2 linked regions of the Heliomicrobium gestii genome follow. The protein of the gene in region 1 binds, or shares a complex with, the protein of each later gene. Links are inferred from orthologs where the notes say so. Each region holds a gene or a part of one and is shown on either strand. Other genes may lie near its edges.

Region 1 (4,507 bases):
CCCCGTCGACACGGGCGTTGACATCGTCCGGTTTCAAGGCCAGCGACTTTTGATAACTCTCATAGGCCTGGCGGAAGGTGTCGCGGGAGGCCTCCTTGTCGCCGCTCGTCCGGTAGAGGGAGCCCAGATTGTACCGGCTGTTGGCCAGTTCCAGCCAGGCGGCGGCGTTCTTCGGATCGGCCGTCGCTTTCTCTTCGAGGGTCTTGATGTCGGCCTGCCAGGTTTGGATCAGGTTTTCCCGATAGGCGTTGTCGTTCTGGGCCGGCGCCGGTGACGGCGTCGGCGCGCCGCGCAGGGTGGTGAGGGAATAGATGATGGTGCTGCCCATCAGACCGGCGATGACGAGCAAAGCCACGATCGCGTAGATCCGGCGTTGCTTTTTGAACTGTGCAGATGCAGAAGCCAAGGCTCTCATCCTTTCTGTATGGGGGCGAAGGCCTCGCCCCTTTGGCGAGTGGGGTTGCGCTTAGCCGTATTATAAAAGGACGGCGGCGCTGAGTAAAGTTTTTCCTGTCGGGCGCTCGTTGCCCCCCTCTCACCCGGCGGCCGCCCGGCGCGCCTCCCGCATCCCTTTCAGGTGAGAGAGGGAATAGATAACCAGGGCCGACCAGATCAGCGTGAAGCTGACGGCGTGCACGTTCGTAAAGGGTTCGTGATAGAGAAAGATTCCCAGTAGCAGGCTCATCGTCGGCGAGAGGTACTGGATGAAACCGATCGTCGACAGGGGGATCCGCCGGGCGCCCTGGGCAAACCAAAGCAGCGGCATGGCGGTGACGACGCCCGCCCCCATGAGCAATGTCCTCGCCAGCGCCGTTCCGCCGGAAAAGGCGTCGACGCCCTGCCCGTGAAGGTAGAGCAGGTAGAGGAGCGCCAGCGGCGTCACCATGGCCGTTTCGACAGCCAGCCCGATCAGCGGTTCAAAGCTGACCTTCTTTTTCGCCAGCCCATAGAGGGTGAAGGTGATCGCCAGCGACAGGGCGATCCAGGGCACCTGCCCAAACTGGGCCGTCAGAAAGAGCACACCAACGGCGGCCAGGCCGATGGCGGCGATCTGCCCACGGTTCAGCCGCTCCTTCAGAAACAATACGCCAGTGGCCACATTCAACAGCGGGTTGATGTAGTAGCCCAGGCTCGCTTCCACCATATGACCATTGTTCACGGCCCATATGTAGATAAACCAGTTGGCGCTGATCAAAAGCGATCCCGTGATCAGCGTGAACCAGTTTTCCCTTTTCCCGATGGCGCTCTTCATCGTTTTCCACTGGCCGGTGGCGAATATGATCATCATCACGAAGAGAAATGACCAACCGATCCGGTGGGCCAGGATCTCCATCCCTGAAACGCCTTCGAGGGCCTTCCAATAGAGGGGCAACAGTCCCCAGGCCAGGTAGGCCGCCAGGGCGTAGTAGACGCCTGTGACTGTGTTTCGCTGCGCCGCTTTGTCTTGGGCTGTTTCTGCTTCCATCGTCCACCCATCCTCTCCCTGTTTACACGTTGGGGCCGGTCACCTTCAGCCCGATAATACCGACCAGAATCAGGGTCAGGAAAAACAGGCTTGCCGACGGCCAAAAAGCAGAGCCCGAGAAGATATCGCGTGAAGATATCCTCCCGGGCTTTTTTCCCGCCCTGTACACAGGCCGCCCTGTGCGTTTCCTCTCGAACCAGACCGGCGAATCGCCGCGAGGCCCTAGAAAACTTCTCTGACTAGTTTACTCCTATTTTCCGTGTGCCACAACCCCCGGGTCGTTAGCCCAGGGTTCGTCCGAGAGAGGAATAGACCCAACGGTTCCGCTCCCTTCAACCATGTCCGGAAAGAAACTTTTCTGCCGAGATGGCCGCCACCGCGCCGTCGCCGACAGCCGTGGCCACCTGGCGCAACACCGTGTTGCGCACATCGCCGCAGGCGAAGACGCCGGGGAGGTTGGTGGCCAGGTGGGCATCGACAGCGATGTAGCCCTCCTCCGTCCGCTCCAAGGGGTCTGTGAGGAAGTCCGCCGCCGGGGAGTGGCCGATAAAGACGAAGACGCCGTCACAGGCGATCTCACCGGCCTCGCCGGTTTTGCGGTTGCGGGTGATCACCTTTTCCACAGCGGCGTCGCCGGCGATCTCCTCGATGATCGTATCCCAAACGAAGCGGATTTTGGGATTCTGGAAGGCGCGATCCTGGAGGACTTTTGTCGCCCGCAACTGGTCGCGGCGGTGGACGATGGTCACCTCAGTGGCAAACTTGGTCAAAAACAGGGCCTCCTCGACGGCGGAATTACCGCCGCCGGCAACGATCACCTTGCGTCCGCGGAAGAATGCGCCGTCACAGGTGGCGCAGTAGGAGACGCCTCGCCCGTGAAAGTCTTCCTCGCCGTTGACGCCGAGGCGGCGCGGCTGAGCGCCGGTGGCGATGATGACGGCGCGGGCGTAGCGGACGCCGCTGGTCGTCTCGACACGCTTGAGGTGGCCTCTCAGCGCCGTCCGGGTCACTTCTTCCGTGATCAGTTCGGCGCCGAATCGCTGCGCCTGAGCCATGAAGCGCATCATCAGTTCCGGGCCGGAGATGGGCGCGTCAAAACCGGGGTAGTTCTCGATCAGTTCCGTCGTCGCCGCCTGTCCGCCCGGCATGACCGCTTCCAGGATGCCCGTGCGCAGTCCCGCCCGGGCCGCATAAAGGCCCGCCGTCAGCCCCGAGGGGCCGGCGCCGATGATCAGCACGTCGTAGATGTCTTTCGGGTCTTTTTTCCGCCAGGCCTGATCCTCCTTGAGCATACAGCGGTCCATGATGACGGTGAGGCCGGCGCTTTCCGCCAGTTGGGCCGCTTCCTCGTGGACGACGCCTTCCTGCAGCCAGAGGATTTTCGCCCCCCGGGCGATGGCCGCCTGGGCGATGGGCAGGACCTCTTCGGAGCGGCGGAACACATCGACCACATCGATCTCGATGTCCGCTGGGATAGCGGCAAGATCGGGATAGCACCTTTCGCCGAGGATCTCTGTCGCTGTCGGGTTGACGGGAATGATCCGGTATCCCTGTTCCTTCAGGTATTCGGCCACATGACGGCTGGCGCGGCCCGCTTTGTCTGACAAGCCCACGATGGCGATGGTCTGCACCGACGGAAAGTCGATCATTGCGCTCACTCCCGTGCGTTTTATACCCATTAGGGGTATCTGTTGACTCCTATTATAGGCGGATCGTGAAGGCCGTGTCAAGCGAAGCGACGATGGCCTTGCAGGGCGCCCGTTGCCCGATCGGCTACGAAAAAAAGGAGGACCCGTCAATGGGTCCTCCTTACGATCTTGTGCCAAAAGCTTGCCGTTATTACTTCAGGTAGGCCATGGGGTTTTTCACGCCGCCATCGATGACCTCGAAGTGCAGGTGGCTGCCGTAGGCGCGTCCCGTCGCGCCGATGGCGCCGATGTTGGCGCCCCGGCTGACCGTCTGACCTTCCCCGACATAGAGCTGCGAGAGGTGGGCATAGCGGGTGGTGACCCCGCCGTGGTCGACGAGGATGCACTTGCCATAGCTACCGGCCCAACCGGCGAAGGTGACCACACCATCGGCGGCAGAGTACACGGGATCGCCCGTTTCGCCGTCAATATCCATGCCGGTGTGGAACTCGCGGCCCCGGTAGCCGAACGGCGACGTGATCCGACGTCCGCCGGCAGGCCAGGACAGGGTGCCGCTGCCGCCGCCGCTGTAGCTGGCGCCGGCGCTGCTGTAGCTGCTGCCGCCACGGGAAGCGACCATGACACGGTCCCCGCGCGCCTCGATCCGTTGGACCGGGGCTTGCAGCGTTTTTTCATCCTTCAGTTCTTCGTCAAACTGATAGTTGTTTTCCTTGCTGACAATGTAGGTGGCGACCTTTTTGCCGTTGACGCCTTCCTGCTTGACCTTCACAGCGCCGACCTTCAGCGATGTATCCTTCTCGACCTTCGTCGGATAGGGCACATTCTCTTCTTTGACGACCTTGTATGTGCTGACGACGTTTAGGTAGTGAACCGGCCGGGTGAGGTTGATCTCCTGGCCGATCTTCAGCTTGTTCTCGTTGACCAGTTGGGCGTTCGCCTTGCGCAGTTCATTCCAACTCATGCCGTTTTTGGTGGCGACGCTCCAAAGAGTGTCCCCTTTCTGGACGACATAGCGAATCTTTTCGCCTTTGCCTTCCACGAGCAACTTTTTGGCCTGATCGCTGGGAATCACCTGCTCCGGCGGCACTTCCGCGTCTTCATAGGCGATCTGCTGCTTGACTTTTACATCGATCAACTCGACGCCTTGACCGATTTGGCCGTAGGAGAAGAAGTTGATGGCGTCTTTCACCATTTGTTCGGCTTCTTGGCGGCTGGCGACCACCATGACCGGCTGACCGTCGACGACGATCCGGCAGGCATCCACCATGCCGTTGGCCTTCACCGCCAGCGTGACCGCCTGGGCGGCCGTCGGCGCCGTGGCGACCGGCGACGTTGTTCCCGTCATGGCCGCTGCGGAGATGGCGCCCACCAGCAGGAGCACGCCGGCCCCCTG
Region 2 (3,736 bases), on another replicon or contig:
GCCGATGGGCACGATCAACCCCGTATCCTCGGCGAGCCGCAAGAACTCCATCGGCGAGACGAGACCCAAATCGGGGTGCTGCCAGCGGATCAGCGCTTCCAGGGCGCATCGTTTCCTTGTCGCCGCTTCCACCTTCGGTTGGTAGTACAATAAAAACTCGCGATTCTCCAAAGCTCGGCGCAGGCGGGTCTCCATGGCGAGCCGCTCGAAGGCCCAGGCGTTCAATTCCGGCGTGTAGAGTTGATAGTGGTTGCGCCCCTGTTCCTTGGCCCGGTACATGGCCGCGTCGGCGTTGTGCATCAGTGTCTCCGCCTCTTCCCCATCGGAGGGGTAGACGGCGATGCCGATGCTGGTGGTCGTGCAGAAGGGCGGTATGCCTTCGAACGTCCAGGGATGGCGGAAGGAACAGAGGATCTTCTGGGCCACCTTGGCGGCGTCTTCCACCGTGCTGATCTGCGGGAGCAAGATGGTGAACTCATCGCCGCCGAGGCGCGCCACCGTATCGCTGTCACGGACGGCGCTCCGCAAACGTCCCGCCACACCCTGCAGCAACAGGTCGCCCAAGGCGTGGCCGTAGGTGTCGTTGATCTGTTTAAACCGGTCCAGATCAAGAAAGAGGACGGCCAGCATGTGATGGTTCCGGTTTGCCTGGGCCAGCGCCTGGGACAGGCGATCGATAAAGAGCAGCCGGTTGGGCAGATCGGTCAAGGCGTCATGGTATGCCTGGTGCTTGATCCGTTCCTGGTTGCGCCGGTCTTCTGTCATGTCGCTGAAGACAGCGGCATACTGGGTGGTCCGGCCGTGGCTGTCTTTGATGGCGCTGACGGTCAACCAGGCGGCGTAGAGTTCACCGCTCTTGCGCCGGTTCCAGATCTCCCCCTGCCACTGGCCGCTTTCCTGCATCGAACACCACATCTTCCGATAAAACTGCCCGTCATGGCGGCCTGATTTCAAAAGGCGCGGGTTATTGCCGATGCTCTCTGATTCGGTATATCCTGTCGAACGGCAGAAGGCCGGGTTTACCGACTGGATGATCCCCTTGGCGTCAGTGATCATGATGCCTTCTGTCGTATTCTCAATCACCTTGGCGGCCAGGAGCAGCTTTTCCTCCACTTCTTTTCGCTCGCTGATGTCACGGAAGGCGGCCACAGCGCCGATGATCCGATCATTGACGCGCAGCGGCGTCGACACAAGTGAAACGGGAAAGAGGGCGCCGTCTTTGCGGGTAAAGTATTCTTCATCGCTGCGGTACGTTTTACCGTCGTCGATCGTTTTTAATACGGGGCAATCGGATTCGGGGAGGAGTGCGCCCTCATAACGGCGGTTGTGGATGATGGGGTGGACGTTCCTGCCGAGCAATTCCGCCATAGACCAGCCAAGGAGTCGCTCCGCTTCGGGATTTATAAGGGTCAATCGTCCCTCAGCGTCGAGGACGATCAGCCCTTCTCCGAGGGCGGAAGCGACGGCGCTGAGTTGGGTTTCCCGCGCCGACAGGTTCTTCTCGGTCTGGCGGGCCAGCAAGAGGCGGCGCACCCGTTGCCGGAGCACGGCCCAATGGAGCGGCTTGGTGATATAGTCGGTTGCGCCTGACGCAAAGGCCTTTTCCACCGACGCGTCGTCCTCCAGGCCGGTGATCATCAGCACGGGAACGCGCCGGTTCCGGGGGAGCTTTTGCAAGGCGGCGCAAACGGCAAACCCATCCATCCCCGGCATGAGGACATCCATCAATACAATATCCGGTTCCGCTTTTTCGTACGTTTCCAGGGCCGCCGCGCCATCCTCGGCTTCGATAACGGCGTAGCCGTCTTTTTCCAAGGCGCGCCGCACCAAGAGTCGCATGGCGCGATCATCATCGGCGACCAGGATGAGGGGTTTTTTCAAAGCCAACTCTTTCATCCTGTGTTCCTTTCCGTCACATCCGTCAGGACATTTGCGCCCTCATTATTCATATTATCGAGCCCTGCGCAACCAGTGTCAAGCCGGTGAGGAAGCTCTGAAAAGGACGGATGGCATCACAAAAAGCAAAAGCCGGGAATCCTCTTCCCGGCGTACATCTCTGTGAATTGCTTTTTCTTGTCATTTATGGCGACACTTCGGTTGTCGCGATTGCGTCGCTGGTATTACATCACTGGTATTGCTTCATTAGATGTGCTTGTTCAGCAACTTGACCAGTTCATCCTTTGACTTGAAGCCGATGGCCTTGTCAACGACCTGACCGCCTTTGAAGACCAGCAGCGTCGGAATCGACATGATCCCGTATTCGGCGGCGATAGCGCGGTTTTCATCGACGTTCACCTTGCCGACGACGGCCTGACCGGCGACGGTGTCAGCGACTTCATCGATGATGGGGGCGATCATCTTGCAGGGTCCGCACCAGGCAGCCCAAAAGTCGACAAGAACCGGTTTTTCGGCCTTCAAGACCTCAGTGGGGAAATTGCCGTCCGTCAGGGCGACCACGTTTGCGCTAGCCATGGGTCTACCATCTCCTTCAGACTATTTTCACTTACTTGGTGAATTTGGTCAGGACGTCGACGAGTTCCTCCAACGCTTTTTCCTGTTCTCCCGTGAGCGGCACGTTGGAAAGGCACCGGCGGGTGTGATTCATGATGATCAGTGTGCCAACCCGGTTGATAGCCGCCCGGGCGGCTGCGACTTGGACCAATAGGTCGAGGCAGGCTTTATCGTCGGCGATCATTTTTTGAATGCCCTTGACCTGGCCTTCAATTTTTTTCAACCGCCGGATGAGCGCCTCTTTCGATTGAGCGCATTCCAGAACCGCCACCCCCAATGGATACCCATACCCCGTATCCACTTTCATTATAAGAGGTTATTCGGCCGGTGTCAACAACCCCGCCGTGTCCAGCAGATCGCGAACGACAACGGAAGCCAAGATCAGACCGGATACAGAAGGCACAAAAGAGATGCTGCCGGGGATCTGGCGCTTCTGCTTACATGATGCGCCATAGGGTCCCTCCGGATGCGGGCAGATGCAGTTTTCGGCGCATCCGGCCTCGCCCTTGAGTGGACGAGGCGGTTCCGTGGAGTAGACCACCTTCAGGCCATCGATGCCCCGTTTGCGCAGTTCTTTGCGCATCACCTTGGCCAGGGGATCGATCGATGTCTCGTAGATGTCAGCCACTTGGAAGCGAGTCGGATCGAGCTTGTTGCCGGCGCCGAGGGCGCTGATCACAGGCACGCCGGCCGCTTTCGCCTTTTCGATGATCGTCAGTTTTCCCTTAACCGTGTCGATGGCGTCTACGACATAGTCGAGATCGGCGGTGATGATCTCCTCCCCCGCCTCGACGCCGTAAAAACGCCGGTGACAGGTCACTTTCGCCCGGGGATTGATGTCCCTGACCCGTTCGGCCATGACCTCCACCTTGGGCCGGCCGACAGTGGAGTGGAGGGCGTGCAGTTGCCGGTTCACGTTGGTCAGGCAGATCTCATCATGATCCACCAGCACCAGGTGGCCGACGCCGCTGCGCGCCAGCGCCTCGACAGTGAAGGAACCGACGCCGCCGACGCCGAAGACGGCCACGGCGGCGCCGGCAAGGTGTTCGATCCCCATGTCGCCGATGATCAGTTCTGTTCGGGCAAAGGCGTGTTGTTTCACTTCTTGGCCGCCGGCTCCGCTTTCGGCGCTTTGACAGGCAGGTCCAGCTTGATGTGGAGGTCTTTCAACTGCCGGGGGGTGACGACGCTGGGGGCGTCGACCATGATGTCAGAGGCGGACTGG

Evidence for each region.
Region 2: the proteins of trxB (region 1) and trxA are in contact, whole or in part, in a crystal structure (PDB 1F6M), measured with the Escherichia coli proteins. The link is inferred for Heliomicrobium gestii from one-to-one orthologs.

Annotation. Positions count from the first base shown.
Region 1 is NZ_WXEX01000013.1:118,126-122,632, reverse strand. The notes cover bases 957-3,848. They hold trxB (thioredoxin-disulfide reductase), read right to left. Parts: upstream 3,115-3,848; coding sequence 1,798-3,114; downstream 957-1,797. Other genes in these bases: GTO89_RS14315 (M23 family metallopeptidase), read right to left, coding at 3,305-3,848; rarD (EamA family transporter RarD), read right to left, coding at 957-1,465. Also shown: GTO89_RS14330 (tetratricopeptide repeat protein), read right to left, coding at 1-406; more of rarD, read right to left, coding at 536-956; more of GTO89_RS14315, read right to left, coding at 3,849-4,507.
Region 2 is NZ_WXEX01000015.1:82,002-85,737, forward strand. Bases 808-3,736 are described here. They hold trxA (thioredoxin), read right to left. Parts: upstream 2,473-3,736; coding sequence 2,143-2,472; downstream 808-2,142. Other genes in these bases: GTO89_RS17900 (two-component system response regulator), read right to left, coding at 808-1,887; GTO89_RS15240 (metal-sensitive transcriptional regulator), read right to left, coding at 2,504-2,818; GTO89_RS15245 (tRNA threonylcarbamoyladenosine dehydratase), read right to left, coding at 2,828-3,613; aspS (aspartate--tRNA ligase), read right to left, coding at 3,610-3,736. Also shown: more of GTO89_RS17900, read right to left, coding at 1-807. UniProt on the Escherichia coli protein: Participates in various redox reactions through the reversible oxidation of its active center dithiol to a disulfide and catalyzes dithiol-disulfide exchange reactions.